DNA from 2 places in the Rhodoferax potami genome. Region 2 is predicted to be linked to the other one. Evidence: predicted binding sites of a transcription regulator. Region 2 holds the regulator's gene; the other holds the start of a gene.
What was found. The regulator LexA, encoded in region 2, represses DNA repair genes until DNA is damaged. The targets are predictions, from matches to a motif close to ACTGTATNNNNATACAGT.
Positions count from the first base shown of each region.

Region 1 (7,703 bases), 500 kb from region 2:
AAACCAGTCAGAACAGGGTCGTGTTCTTGCAATTCAGCGAGCCTGGTAGCTAGAGTGCGTCCGATAGCATCGCCGAGCAGCCTTCCCTTGAGCGCTAAATATTCATCGAGGAATGTCAGTAACTCTTGGGCACGATTGAAGGTTTCATACTTCGAATCAACCAAAGAGATGATGGCGCCAGCCTCTACTTTTGATTCAATGGATTTAGCCTTAACGATGTCCTTGTGCAGCCCAATAAGGTCAGACCAGCTGGGCAGGTCATCGTTTGGCGGCAAGGATGCTGTGAGATACGCGATATCTGCGCCAACTTTTGCCCGAGCCTGCCGCAATCCAGTGATGTCGGCATCTGTGAATGACAAAGCCTCGCCTTTTTGGTCTGAAACATTGTCGTCAAACCACTGATGCTCATCTGCTTGCTCAATCACCAACTTCGCGATTTCTTCGGGGGAGATTTCTCGCCCTTGGAATTTATATTGGCGCATGTGACTCGCTGCATGCGCGGCAATTGACCGGTCAACATGCGAAATCTTGGCATGAAGCTGATTGAGTTCCGCGTCAAGGCTCACTATGTGTGCCTCAATCCGATGGGGCTGAAGTCCCTCCACTCCCGTTGCAATGGTCTGAATGGCGTGTTCAAACTGCTTCATGCCCTCTCGCTCTTCAGAGAGCAGTGCCACACTCAGTGGGCGGATACGCTCGGGGAGCTTTTCCTGCAAAACTGATAGAGCGGTTTCACCTTTTGAAGTAACAAGCACCCGCTTGCCCATGGCCAAGTAATGGCATATGACGTTAGCAATCGTGTGGGTCTTTCCAGTCCCCGGCGGGCCTTGCACTACAACCCCATCATTCGCCTCAAGCTTCTGGATTATCGAGACCTGCTCGTCGTTATAGGCCATCGGGAAATACAACTCTTTGGCCGCGTTAGAACCGTCGCTAGTCGACAACCCCCGGAACTGCACTTCTGGACGTACCCGAACCGAAGCATCTCCTTCTTCGACAAAGCTCCTAATGACGTTTGGCAAGGTTTCCGTGGCCTCAACAGTCTTCTTGAGTCGACGGATGTCTTCAAGAAAAATATCGCCACTACGCTTTCGTCCAAAGAGAACCCAAGTGTTGGTGGCCAACAATTTGTCTCCGACAGCTGGCAGCGTCACGTCATCTGTGCGGACCTCGTACTTGCCGGAGGGGTCCAAATGGCCAACAGCTGCCTTCAGGACCCCTTCAAAGGTTGAGTCTTCAAATGGATTGACTCTATTTTGGCTAGTAGCCTGGAAGCTTTTCCAGAACTCCTCAATCGGTTTGACGCCTGGAACGTCCATCTCGGCATAGCAGTCCACCTCAAGACGTGTGTCCACATCACGAGGTCTAACCTCAAGGTCGAAAGTCCGCGGATTTAGAGTTATTTCGCAGGACTGCACCAAAAGCGGGTACTTGACCGAATTCGCCTGCCCCTCCTTCTTCCAAGTTGAATATCCAAGACCCCATGCAAGCTCAAGCGGGGTTTCGGCACCTTCAGATGAGATGGTCTGCTGCAGTGCGAAAAGCTTGTTGTAGAGGGATATTGATTTACGGCGTGGCTTTTCAGCGGCAGCCCATGGCTCCCATTGGTTTTCCACATACCAGTCGAAGAGCTCTTTGACATCGGGGCGGTCTTGCAGTTGCTCACGAGAAACCTCCCGCTTTCCCTCGAAAAGTACGCACTCAGCTTTTAGCTCTGGGACCTTTTCCGGAGTTTTGGGCAGCGTTACCCATTGCCTCAAGGCTTCACCGGGGTCGGGGGCGCCAATTTCTTGAAGACGAGGTACTTTTAACCAAACGTCGTCACCTTCAACTTGCACGTTGAAGCGGATTTCGGGGAGCCCTTTGAGGTCCTGCTGAAAGGCAACAAAAAACTCTGTTGGCACTGTGAAGGCCGGTTTTGTTTTGAGTTTTTCGACCTCTTCGATATAAGTCAGCAGGTCGATTACGAACGTTGATGCCTCAGCCAAACCATAGCTCCCTTGGGCCTTTTTGACCCTTCGTCGTAATTCTAGTCAAGAAGGCTCAGGCAAAGAGCTCCAGGGAGCGCAGAAAAGTCGCATCATGATTTCGCAAAAACTTCGCTCTATTAGGCTCAACCTATCAGGCTTCCAGTCACTGTTTCGCGCTCCGCAGCTGAATCTATCGCCATTGGTCTGACCAGCGTCCGCGAAGCACTCCTCGGTTCTGCGCTCCCTCTGCTTGTAGAGCAGCTCGGAGCTGGGGTGCTTGTCTTCAAGACCCATTGAGTGCGCGACGCCACCGACTTGTTGCAGGGCAATGTTGCGAGCCCGTTCCTGGACCATGTCTGTGAGCGGGCGACGGGGAACTAGGGCGTAGACCAACTCGTAATCCAGCACATTAGCAAGCTTGCGCAGTTGCCCGAGAGTGATGCGGTCCTCCGATTCGGACTGTTCGCACTTGTGAAGCGTTGGCCCAGAAATGTCCAGTCGCTTAGCTTGCTGACGCTCCGTTTGCCCCAATGCCTGACGGATGAGCTTAAGCCATCCTCTGGGTGGAGCCTGCCACTTCAACAAATCCTCAAAGCGAAGCAGGGCATCATTACCAAAAAGTGCTGCCAACTACAGTCCAACCAAAGATGAAAACACTGTAAGTCATTGATTTCAAAAGATTCACCTGTTCATTTGCGATTTTGAAAAAGAACAGGTGAATTTAGTTTTCGCAGCGCTATACCGGTTCTTTTATTGCCCAAGAACCGGCACCTTCCACGGGCCGTCGTATCAGCTCATCGCCGAAAAATCGACCTTTATGCCGGTCAAAAGCGCCTCCTCATGGCTAAGCATTGGTAGAGCGCACACCTTGGCGCTACCGGCGCCTATACTGAAAATGGCATATCGTTTTCAAATTTCTGCCCAGCACCTTAGCTGGCCTCCCTATTGCGCATGTTGCGGCACTGCGAAAGAACGCTATGTCTCTGTCTGCTCCCATAGAAATAAGGGCCGGAGAGTTGTATGGCAGACGACAAGAAAATGGAAGGTCCCATACTGCAATAATTGCGCGCTGCACCGGCAGAAAACCGAGATTGCCGCCCCGCTGCTTAAAGTTGGGCTATTCCTGACTTTGGTATGGGTGGCTTTTGGGATGTACGGATTAGTTGTTGCAACACTTCCTCTTGTACTCATAGGGGCAGTCCTGCAAGGCCTAGCTAAGTCCAGTAGAAAAAGCACTTGTTGCTCAACCGGGTCAGCTGTCCGGTATGAGTGGTGGCACGGGGCTACCCACTCATTCGTGTTTTCTAACCATGCGTACCTTGAGGCGTTTCTGGAAAGTAACTCAAGAAAGGCTCGCTCTGAGGTGGACAGGACTATTGTATAAACCGTGGCGGCCTGCTGCTGCCATGGCTATCCGATAAACTTCTCAGGCGTATTGTTGAGCGTCGAGAAGCTCGAAAAAGGCCACCAACGTCCTCAAAGGGAATAAGCGCATTAGCCGACCCAGGCCTAATTGCAGGGGTCTGGCCTTCGGAACCCGACAAGCAAAGAATGAAGCTGTTGTCCAGCGTCAATCCGCCCTAATGCCCTCACATCAAAACCATCACTATGTACCAGCTTTCTTGCTACGCGAGTGGCAACAAGCCGACAATAAGTTGACCCAATTCACTTGGGAAAACAACCGGTTCATTACTTCGAGGCGGCAGGCAAAAAGCGTTGCCAAAGAAAAGCACCTCTACTCCACCAACCGCAGCACTGGCAATCCAGACGTTGGGATAGAGGTGGACGTAATGGGGCCCAAAGTCGACGACCCGGCAGCCTTAGTGCATCAGAAGCTACTTGCAGGAGGCGTAGGTCGATTAAGCAACGCCGAGCAAGAGACATGGGCTAAATTTCTCCTGTCATTGCTCTTCCGGGGTCCCAAAGCCATAGCGGACCTGCGATACCGAGGGCGCCTTAAATTGCTCGAGGTGATTGGTGACGCCACAGAAGCAGGCGTTTCCCCGTATGGCCGCCCAGACATTAGCCTCATAGAGTGGGCGCAACTAGAAGACCCCGACTCCTTCGAGGACCTAGGGGTTCAGACACTCGAACCACTTATCAATTCAGAAGTTCTCAATCCAAAACTGCTGGCCGCCACGTGGGAAACGCTAAATCGAGGGCGCGCAGCATACGATTTCCTCATTTCGGATAACCCGCTAATTCTTGTTGGTGAGGGGTTGGGGGGAAAGTTTCTGATGACCCTTCCTCTGTCCCCTGAGCAGGCTTTTGTCGCTTACAGCGCTCCCGAGATTGGTAGAACATTAGACGAGCGCACTACAACAAGTTTTGTTAAGGCGGCAAATTTAGACACGGTACTTAAGGCCAAATCTTGCGTATACGCCACTTCGGCGACGCAGGCTCCCTTTGTGGAGCGCTACTTAGGCAAGTCCACGACAGGGTAGCTGCCTTGAATGCATATGTGAGCATTTTTCACAATCGAGAGCACCCATATGCATGAGACAACCTCTTCAGGCACCAGTAACGAATCTCCGCCTGTCCTTTCAACCCACACACCGTGTAAACCCAGCTCCACACTCAGAATTGGCTGAACGCCTTAAGGGGTCTCTCTGATTTATCTTGCTCTCAATGCTGTATGCACATACAGTTAATGCGAACAGACATTCGAAGGAGAGAGTCAGTGAACGACGAAAAGTACCTTGCAGCCCTGCGAACCTACTGGAAGACGCATCGCGCATTCCCTGCCTTGGCCAAGCTTTGCGACGTGCTCGGATTGAGCTCCACATCGAGTGTGTTTGCTCTGGTGGGCCGGCTCGCCGATGCCGGGTACCTTGAGCGGAAAGACGGGCGTGTTGCCCCCACGAAGAAGTTCTTTGCTCGCCCTCTCCTCGGGCCCGTCCGGGCAGGCTTACCGCAGCCGGCGACGCAGGAAGAGGCAGAGCTTTTGACCCTTGATGACTATCTCATCGATGAGCCAAACCGGACGTCATTGCATCGTGTGCGCGGCGACAGCATGAAGGACTTGGGCATCTTTGATGGCGACTTGGTTGCAGTCGAGCAGAACAGCCCAACCAAGCCAGGCGACGTAGTCGTTGCCTATGCAGACAACGAGCTGACGGTCAAAACCCTGCGCCTGGATAACGAAGGCAAGTTCTATCTGGAGGCAGCCAATCCAGCCTACGCCTCCATCTATCCCAAGGCCTCCTTGGAAATCCTGGGCGTAGTCGTCAGCGTCGTAAGACGCCTCAGGAGGTAGCCACTGAACACTACCTCCACTCCCTAGCCCTTCAGGGCAATCCACATCTCTCGAATCAGTCACTGGATGGCTGAGGGAGAACCTTTGTCATCAGTTTTTGAAACCTCTTTATGCAAGACACCCCAAACCCCGCACCTGTTGTTCACGTCATCGAGCAGTGGTCCGTATTCGAAGTCCCACCCCCGGAGGGGCAAACCAAGTGGTTCCGGCATTTCACAGGCATTTGCTCTGACCAGCCGTTTATCAGCGATGCCGTTGTCGGCTTTGATGCCGCCGGCGCAAGCGCTCATACGGCCAGAGGGCATATCGTTCAGCTGCTAGAGGAGCCCGATGTCACTTTGCGGCATATAGGAGCCAGTGATTTTCGGCATATAGAGACCAGCCGGAGGGTGTCTGACGGACATCACTCGGGTATGGATTTTGCCTTTATTTGACGTCTTTTTGTTGCGTTGAATTCTTTGTTTTTGTCGGCATGGTGGTCGGCATCTGGCGTGGCGCCCGATACGACTGGCCATCAAGCACCAGGCAGTATGCGTTGTGACGTAAGCGGTCCAAGGTTGCGGATGCCAAGAGCGGGTTGACTGGGAATGCCTGATCCCATTCAGTAAAGTCCAGATTGCTGGTGACGATGGTGGCAGTGCGCTCGTAGCGCTCGGCAATGAGTTCATGCAGGTCTTCGTCGGCCGGCGCACGCAGAGGCTTGAGTCCGAAGTCATCAATGATGAGTACCGGAATGCGACTCAAGGTCTGCAGCTTGCGCTCGTAGGCGTTGGTGGCGCGCGCGGCGTGCAGTGACTGCGTGAGTGCCGAGCAGTTGGTAAACAGCACATCCACGCCCTGACGGATCGCACAATGGCCCAAGGCCTGCGCAAGATGACTCTTGCCGGTTCCACTAGGGCCAACAATCAATACCGGAGAACACTCCCGCACGTAGCGCCCGGTGGCCAGGTCATGCACCAGCGCGCGGTTGAGTTGGGGTAGCCGCTCGAAGTCAAACTGCTCCAGCGTTTTGGTGGAGCGGAACTGGGCCCGGCGCAGGCGGGTACTGAAACTGTTCTGCTCCCGGCGGGCCACTTCATCGCCCATCAGGATGGCCAGGAACTCCGTATAGGCCAACTTCGATTCAATCGCCTGGCGGTTTCTGGCGTCCAGCGAATCCAGAATACCGGACAAGCGCAACTGCTTGAGATGTGGAACGAGTTCGGGGATGGGTGTCATTTGGGATGGTCTCCTGGATAGTTAATGCAGCAAATCCTGCTGCGGGTTGTGGGTATCGGGGGTGAAGAGGCTTGCGGCGTCGCGGACAAACCGGGCCTTTGCATAGGTAGGCACGATGCTGTGATCAGGCATCGGTAGCCGGTCGGAATTACTGCTCAGGATGGTCTTGACAGTGCGGTAATACGGACTGTTGTGGGCCATGGCACGTCGGCAGGCGAGCTCAACACGCTGGGCGCTGTAGGTCTTTGCCAGACCAATCACACCCTGAGCTGCGCGCAATCGCTCCAGAATCCGGTCACTCAGTAGCCAGTCAATAACCTGCTGACAGTACGGTCCGATTTGCAGCGCTTGGGTACCCAGCCACTCGCGGTCACGGGCAAAGAAGAGTTGTGCCTCGGGTGGCAAGTGGTCTTTGGTCGTGAGGCGTTCACCGGGACGCTGTCCCCGCGCATGGGTTGCCACCAATCGGTAGTCATCAAACAAAGTCACGCAGTTATCGGTGGCACGTAGCCACAGCTCTTTGCCCACCAGCGCAAAGGGGGCGGAATACAGCTTGTAGTCAAACTTGACGTGGCAGTCGCGGTGCAGCGTCACGCACTGCCAAACGCCCAAGTCCGGCGCCTGCGGTGGAAGCGGCTTGAGCAAGGCCCGCTCCAGCGCAAACAAATCCATGGGCTGCTGGCGGGTGGTGCCGTGAATGCGCACACCGGCTTCCTGCAATACCCACGCCTGCGCCTGTGCATTAAGGTCCGCCAGATCACGGAATTCGCGGGTAGACAGGAAGTTACGCTTGACGTATTTGACGCCCGACTCCACGATACCCTTCTTCTGCGGATCGTGCGGCGGGCACGGGTCAATCTTGAATTCATAACCTTCAGCGCACTCGGCATAGGAGCGCTGCACCTGCGGGTCAAATCGGCAAGCCTTGATGATGGCGCACTTGGCGTTGTCGATGATCACGCGCTCGGGCACACCGCCAAACCACTCAAAGGCACGGCGGTGGCAGCCCAGCCATGTGGCCACCGTTTGGTCCCAGACGAATTCCACATACTGATGGCGGCTGTGACACAAGGTCATAACAAAGGCCCAGGTGCGCCTACGCTGTCCATCCGGATGCACCAAAAATGGCCCCGCGCCAAAGTCAACCTGAGCGGCTTCGCCGGGCTTGAAGCTCAGTCTCACAGTGAGATCGGTACGCGGCTGTGCCTTGGCAATGTCACGCATGATGCGATAGACAGAGGAGTAGCTGCCGCAGAACT
Region 1 covers NZ_JAVBIK010000001.1:891,386-899,088, reverse strand. Annotated here, with positions in the region: gene RAE19_RS04280 (AAA domain-containing protein) at 1-1,988, opposite strand, end outside; gene RAE19_RS04275 (DUF4238 domain-containing protein) at 3,554-4,414, shown strand; gene RAE19_RS04270 (LexA family protein) at 4,651-5,226, shown strand; gene RAE19_RS04265 (hypothetical protein) at 5,286-5,516, opposite strand; gene istB (IS21-like element helper ATPase IstB) at 5,653-6,444, opposite strand; gene istA (IS21 family transposase) at 6,466-7,703, opposite strand, start outside.
Region 1: a site for LexA is predicted at 4,601-4,618, ahead of RAE19_RS04270 (LexA family protein). Genes of this name have one in related genera too.

Region 2 (7,703 bases):
AGAAAAAGACGCCACCAAACTCTGGCAGCACTGGCCGGACGCATGGTCAGTCCCGCTGATTCAAACCCTGCCTCCTGATTTTCTGGCTGCGCTGGACACAGCGCTCCAAGACATGACCCACGCCTCGGTATCATTCCCCCATGGACACACGACTCATTGAACTACTGGTTTGCCCCGTCACCAAAGGGCCCCTCGAATTCGACCGCGATAAGCAAGAGCTGATTTCCCGGAGCGCTCGCCTTGCCTACCCCGTGCGGGACGGCATTCCGGTGTTGCTGGAGAACGAAGCTCGGGTATTGAGCGACGCAGAACTGGAGGGGTGATATGGTCTACACAGTGCTGATCCCGGCGCGTCTGGCTTCCACCCGTCTGCCCAACAAACCCTTGGTAGACATCGGCGGGCTACCGATGGTGGTCCGCGTTGCGGAAAGGGTAAAGGCCGGGTTATCGGCCGACGTGCGCGTGGTCGTTGCGGCTGACGACGCCAGCATCCTGAGTGCCTGCCAAGCGCATGGCATAGAGTGCCTGCTCACCCGAGTGGACCACCCCTCGGGCAGTGACCGTCTCGCAGAAGCCTGCAGCCTCTTGGGTCTGGCGGATGACGATATTGTGGTCAATGTGCAAGGAGATGAGCCCCTGATTGACACCTCGCTGGTGTCTGCGGTTGCGAGCCTGCTGGAAACCCACCCAGTTGCCACGATGGGCACCGCCGCACATCCCATCCAAGAAGTGGCGGACTTTACGAACCCCAATGTGGTCAAAGTGGTCACCGATGCCGCCGGATTGGCAATGTACTTCAGCCGCGCACCTATCGCCTGGTGGCGGGATGGATTTGCCCAAGGCATCCACACATTGCCCGACCCGGCGCCGCTGCGCCACGTCGGAATCTACTCTTACCGGGTAGGCTTCTTGCGGACCTTCCCTTCCCTGCCGCAAGCCCCCATAGAGGTCACCGAGGCCCTGGAGCAGCTCCGCGCCATGTGGCATGGTCACCGCATCGCGGTGCATGTCAGCCAGACAGCGCCAGGCCCCGGTGTTGACACCCCGGAAGACCTTGAACGCGTGAGACGCATCATCCTCGCCAACTGACCGCCTGATACTGTGGCGCGCTGTAAGTTCCGCACCGGTTAGGGCGTGATATTCTCCAAGGCTAATCGCCCGTCCATAAAAAGCGCGCTGAAGCAAGCGCCCACGGAGACGCGCTGGCTTTTCTTTCAATCCGAGGTATTCATGAGACTGATTCTGTTGGGCGCACCAGGCGCTGGTAAAGGTACGCAAGCGACTTTCATCTGCCAAAAGTACGGAATTCCCCAAATTTCCACCGGCGACATGCTGCGTGCTGCCGTGAAGGCCGGCACACCCTTGGGCCTGCAAGCCCAAGCGGTCATGGCATCCGGCGGACTGGTCAGCGACGAGCTCATCATCAACCTGGTGAAAGAGCGCCTGACCCAGCCCGATTGCGCCAACGGCTTCTTGTTTGACGGATTCCCACGGACCATCCCCCAGGCAGATGCCATGAAGGCCGCGGGCGTTGCTTTGGACTATGTGGTGGAGATCGACGTACCGTTCGAGGCCATCATTGAGCGCATGAGCGGTCGCCGCTCGCACCCCGCCTCCGGACGCACCTACCACGTGAAGTTCAATCCGCCCAAAGCCGAAGGCCAGGACGATGTCACCGGCGAGCCCCTGATCCAACGGGACGATGACAAGGAAGAAACAGTCAAAAAGCGCCTGGAGGTCTACAGCGCCCAAACCCGTCCACTGGTGGAGTACTACTCAACCTGGGCGCAGAACGAGCCCGCTACCGCGCCCCGCTACCGTGCCATCAGCGGAATGGGCGATGTGTCCGACATCACCTCACGGGTGCTGGAAGCATTGTCCAAATAAGGGCCGCAAACCTCACGAAAAAGCCGCTTCAGCGGCTTTTTTTACGCCAGTAAGTCGCACATTAATTGCACGCGCGCCTTCACCGCAGAGAGCCCTGGGTAGACGCGCAAGCCAGTGCCCGGCGCTTCGCTGCGCACCACGCCCCCCCTCGCACATCGACTGGCTAGCACAACCTGCACGCCTAAACCTGCAGCGCGCACCAGAGCGGCCTGTAGGGCCTCGTTCACGGTTCCGTTACCAGTTCCCGCCACCACCAAGCCTGCCAAGGGCACTGGATCGCTGTCACGGGCATTCAGCACCGCTTGGATCACGTGCGCGCCGGCACCTGCGTAGTTCATCACCACCTCCACTCGGGGGGGAGTGGCATCAACCCACTCAGGCAAACGCTGAGCCAGCATGCTGGACGAAGTATCAGACGCGAAAGTCCAACGTACGGCGCCCTCCTCCACCCATCCCAGGGGACCTGCATCGCCTGAATCAAAGGCATCGACGCGGTAGGTGTGCGCTTTTTGTACGTGTTGGGCCGCATGCACAGCTCCCGCACACACGACCATCACCCCCCTGGCCGCGGGATGAAGGGCGACAGACACCGCATCCAAGACGTTCTGCGGCCCATCGGGTGTCAAGGCGCTGGCCGGGCGCATGGCACACGTCAGCACCACGGGCTTGCCATTAAGGCAATTGGCCAGCGCGAGTTGCAAAAAGTACGCCGTCTCCTCGATCGTATCGGTGCCATGGGTAATGACAATGCCCGCCACCTCTTCGTCTTGAAGGTTGCGATGGCAAGCATGGACCAGTGATTGCCAAACACTCCAGTCCATATCCTTGCTATCGACTTGCGCAATCTGTTCGCTGCCCAACGCGGCCCCTTGGAGTCGCTCAGGCATACCGGCAATCGCAGCCAAGATATCTGCCACAGGAACCTCACCGGCGCGGTACCCCACGTTATCGGCCGCATTGCCGGCCCGCCCTGCAATCGTTCCACCTGTTCCCAAAAAAACGACTCGCTTTGTTGCCATTTCCACTGCCCTTGCCAAATTCAAAAAACTGGTTGAAAATACAGTTACTGGATAAGAAAACAGTGTGTATGCACACACAGCCTCTACAGTTACCAAGGAGTCAGTATGCTCGAAAGTCCTAAACTCACAGCCCGGCAACAACAGATTTTTGATCTGATTCAAAGTGCCATTGCGCGTACAGGCGCGCCACCCACACGGGCAGAAATCGCCAGTGAATTGGGCTTCAAGTCTGCCAACGCAGCGGAAGAGCATCTGCAAGCCTTGGCCCGCAAAGGGGTGATCGAGCTGGTGAGCGGCACCTCCCGCGGGATTCGCCTCAAAAGCGACGCCCTACGGTCTATCCAAGAGTCACGCATCAAGCAGTTCTCTCTCCCCTTACCTGGTCTGACCCAGCTAGCCCTGCCCTTGGTCGGGCGCGTTGCCGCAGGCTCACCGATCCTGGCGCAGGAACACGTGGACCAAACCTATTACGTAGAAAACAGCCTCTTTCAGCGGCAACCGGATTACTTGCTGAAAGTGCGCGGTATGTCGATGCGCGATGCCGGCATCATGGATGGGGACCTACTGGCGGTCCAGGCGACCAAAGATGCAAAAAATGGTCAGATCATCGTGGCCCGCTTGGGCGAAGAAGTCACCGTCAAGCGCTTTCGCCGCAACAAGCACCTGATCGAGTTGCATGCAGAGAACCCGGATTACCAGACCATCGTGGTGGAGCCTGGTGAGCCTTTCGAAGTCGAAGGTCTTGCCGTTGGCCTGATTCGTAACACGATGTTGATGTGAACAGGAGCACCGTATGACCATTAGCACGCTTGCACTCAGTCTCCTGAGCCAATGGGCTCCGAATCACTGGTTTTCTGCCCCTTCCACGTCACACTGCATTACCCGCACAAGACGCCCCTTCGCGGCGTCATCCAAGGTTGCCAACGCTATCAATTCGATAGCATCCACCGCAACCGTAGCGTGCGCCAGGGCCCCAAAACCAGTACAAACCAGACCATTGCGGATCGTGCGATTGGTCGAGCAAGGTCAACCAACAGCGCACGTCGGAAGAATGGTGATTTCGGGACGCATGGCAGACGTGTGCGCCGAACTAGATCGGCTTGCAGCCGCTGAAGCTCCATAGATTACACGTTCAGCCGAGCGACTTGGTGGCGTGTCAACAAGGCACAATGTTGGGTATGAACATTGTGATTCTTGACGATTACCAAGATGCGGTTCGCAAATTGGATTGCGCTGCCAAGCTGGATGCCTATCAAGCAAAGGTTTACACCAACACCGTCAAAGGAATTGGCCAGCTCTCAGTACGCCTCAAGGATGCGGATGTCATTGTTCTGGTGAGAGAACGCACCCAGATCACGCGTGCCCTGGTGGAGAAACTGCCTAGGCTGAAGCTCATTGCCCAAACGGGCCGCGTAGGCGCGCACATCGATGTCCAAGCTTGCACTGAGAGAGGCATCGCTGTATGCGAGGGTTTAGGCTCGCCCGTTGCCCCTGCCGAGTTGACTTGGGCCTTGATCATGGCCTCGATGCGGCGCCTGCCTCAGTACATCGGTAACCTCAAACATGGCGCGTGGCAACAATCGGGGCTCAAGGCCGGATCGATGCCGCCGAACTTTGGGCTCGGAAACGTATTGCGCGGCAAGACCTTGGGAATTTGGGGCTACGGGCGAATCGGCCAACTGGTCGCCGACTTCGGCAAAGCGTTTGGAATGCAAGTGAGCGTCTGGGGAAGCCAAGAGTCTCGAGACAAGGCTGTTCAAAATGGTTACGCAGCTGCACCAGATAAAGAGTCGTTCTTTGCCAGCAGCGACGTCTTGTCTATTCACCTCCGGCTATCTGATGCGACTCGGAACATCGTCACAGCGTCAGACTTGGCGAACATGAAACCCACCGCACTGTTTGTGAACACCTCAAGGGCTGAGCTGATTGAAACTGATGCGCTCATTGGTGCGCTGAATCGAGGACGTCCCGGCCTGGCGGCGGTCGATGTTTTTGAAGCGGAACCCATTCTTCAGGGCCACGCCTTGCTTCGTCTGGAAAACTGCATCTGTACCCCCCACATCGGGTATGTGGAGCAAGACAGCTACGAAATGTATTTCAGTGCGGCTTTTGACAATGTCATCAACTACATCAAAGGCACACCCAGCAATATCGTCAACCCGGGCGCCCTTCAAGTCCGACGCTAGATACCACCCCTCACGACCGGGAGAGGGAAATCACAGACTGGTTTTTTTACTGTCCAGCGGAGGCAGATCAAAGTCGATCAAGTTGTCGACCTCTGAAGGAGCTGCCTTCTGAGAGTCTTCTGTGATGTCGAGCTCGAAATCTACAGAGTTGCCCGATTGATACGCCGAGGGGATGCCGGAAGAAACGGGGCCCGGGCCCGTGGGGACTTCGAACGCATTTTCGGACGACAACCTGTTCGCGCTGAATGACAGTGGAGCGCCATCCAGCGCATGCACCAAGCGATTGCAGACAGCATGCAAGAGCAATAGTTCTTTGAAGGCTTCCAGCTCAAACCGCATATCAGACTTTGAACCAGACGTGCGTACGAGGTAAGACTCGATGAGGGACAGTGCCTCTTTCGACGGCCAGAGCTTTACAAGCTGATCACAAATTTCCGGGAAATTTTCTAAACTGCCTTCGCCCTGATTAAATGACTGGTACTCGGGCACATAGCCTGTAAACACCGCATTGAATTCCCGCCGATAGTGATCGAACTTGTCCTTGCGGCTCAAGGTGTGGAATATTTTCAGCAGGTCGATATGAACCATGGGGTTCAGCCCAATGGAGTCATTGACGTGCCCCTCCAACAGGGAGATGGCCTCCTCATACTGCCCCAGAGCCATGAAAAACTCCGCCTGCTGACGAACATCGATCATTTCATGGCTGTTCACCGCCCGGAGACTGGACGGCATACTGACCGAGAAATCACGAGAATCCGCATAAGCAGATGTTTGGTCTTTCTGACCATAAGAACTCACAGGCTCGCTGGAGGCAGAGGGGTGAGCCCCAATGTCTAGATCAATATCGACGCTGCTGACAGCGCCCTGAGATGCCTGGCCTTCGCTCTTTGGCAAATTGGACTCGGCACGCTCTTGTTCCGACAAGGATTGCAGGAAGGACGGGGACACCTCCACCGTTTCTGGAATAACCTCAGTCGTACCGCTGCCGCTCCACCATGCACTACCGGCGTTCGCTCGCTGTGCCTGCCGGCGGAAAAACCATCCTCCCCCTGCCAACAAAAGAAGCAACAGGCCAGAGAGTCCAATCACCACCGGGTTAGTGTATTTTTCACTCTCGGCTCGCTCGATTCGCATCACCAAATCTTGCATCTGTTTTTGGTTTTCCCCAGATGCGTTGCGCAGACTGAGAATGTCAGCCTCCATGCTTTTCAAGCGCGCCGCGTCCTTCAGGATATCTTCAGGCGTCAGATTTAGGGCGCGCCACAGAGCCACCGCCTCACCCCGCTTTTGGGCATCTTCAGTGGATGTGCTTAATAGCTCCTGCGAAGAGACGAGCACGGGATCACGCTCCACCGTGAGATCCAAGGGTGCTAATTTCAATCGCGGTTTGCTCTTTACAACAGGAGGCTCGAACACCTGTTTGGCTCGAACAGACGGCGACGTTCGTGGCGCCTTTGCAGGGCTTTCTGTCTTTTTTTCTCTGCTCGGAACTGATCTGACGCTATCCGCATCCGGGATGGAAGCGAGCGCTCCTGGTCGGTTTAAAGCGGGGGGGACAACCGGCGTCACTTGTGCAGCGACCACTTTGGCGGTGTCGCTCACTATGTCCGAGAGCAATACATAGCGGCGTGATGTCTTGGCGCTACATACTGAGCGCAAGTAGACCGTCACGACAGGCTCATCTACAGGCAAACGCGCCCCAATGCGCACCTGCCATGTGCGGCCCGCAGCAGGCTCCTCGGAGACCAGAGTTACCCTGCTTTGCTCAACCTTGTTTTCGCCATAGAAAACATCGGCCTCAAAGCAGACGTCGCTGACGTCTTCATCAGCGGCCGCCGAAACTGAAATTGACAAATTGAATGGCTGCGAAATCAGCGCTGTACCACTCGCGCGGCCCAACGTCAGAGCCTCGGAGCCCAGCGATGCCACAAGCAACATGGCGCCGAGCGCACAGCTTTTAATTTTGAAAACAGATTTCATTGTTACAAATGATTCTCGCACAAGTCATACAAACGACTGAGGCCCGCCCCCACCAGCTGAGTCGCCAGACACACAGGAGACAACCGCTCCTCCGGCTAGCGCAATGACAAACGACAATCTGATCCTCGGCATTCGCTCCCCTGCCCACTCAAGACACCTTATGGACGAACCCATTCTTACAATTGAAGAACGATCTGCCATCAATGCAGGCCGGTGGTTTTCGAGCCTCTCGCCTTCGCTCAAGCATGATATTTTGCGGTGTGCCTATGTAAAGCGCTACCGCGATGGGGATCTGATCGCAGCGCGCGGTGAGCCACCCGAAGAGTGGATTGCATGCGCCAAAGGCGCGGTGCGGGTCAGCTCCACATCCATTTCCGGAAAGCAAATAACGCTCACCTACGTAGAGCCAGGCATCTGGTTTGGTGACGTTGCTATTTTTGATGGCGACCGCCGCACGCATGATGCCTATGCCCATGGAGACAGCACCGTACTGTGCGTCGCCAAAGCGGATTTCAAGAAGATATTGGCAAGCCATGTCGAGCTATATGAGGCCATGCTTCGCCTGCATGCCCGCCGCATCCGCCAACTCTACGGTCTCGTGGAAGACCTCAACACCCTGCCACTCCGCGCT
Region 2 covers NZ_JAVBIK010000001.1:386,809-394,511, forward strand. Annotated here, with positions in the region: gene lpxK (tetraacyldisaccharide 4'-kinase) at 1-160, shown strand, start outside; gene RAE19_RS01870 (Trm112 family protein) at 141-323, shown strand; gene kdsB (3-deoxy-manno-octulosonate cytidylyltransferase) at 325-1,089, shown strand; gene adk (adenylate kinase) at 1,231-1,887, shown strand; gene RAE19_RS01885 (asparaginase) at 1,929-2,906, opposite strand; gene lexA (transcriptional repressor LexA) at 3,012-3,686, shown strand; gene RAE19_RS01895 (D-2-hydroxyacid dehydrogenase family protein) at 4,085-5,092, shown strand; gene RAE19_RS01900 (type IV pilus assembly protein FimV) at 5,123-7,072, opposite strand; gene RAE19_RS01905 (Crp/Fnr family transcriptional regulator) at 7,233-7,703, shown strand, end outside.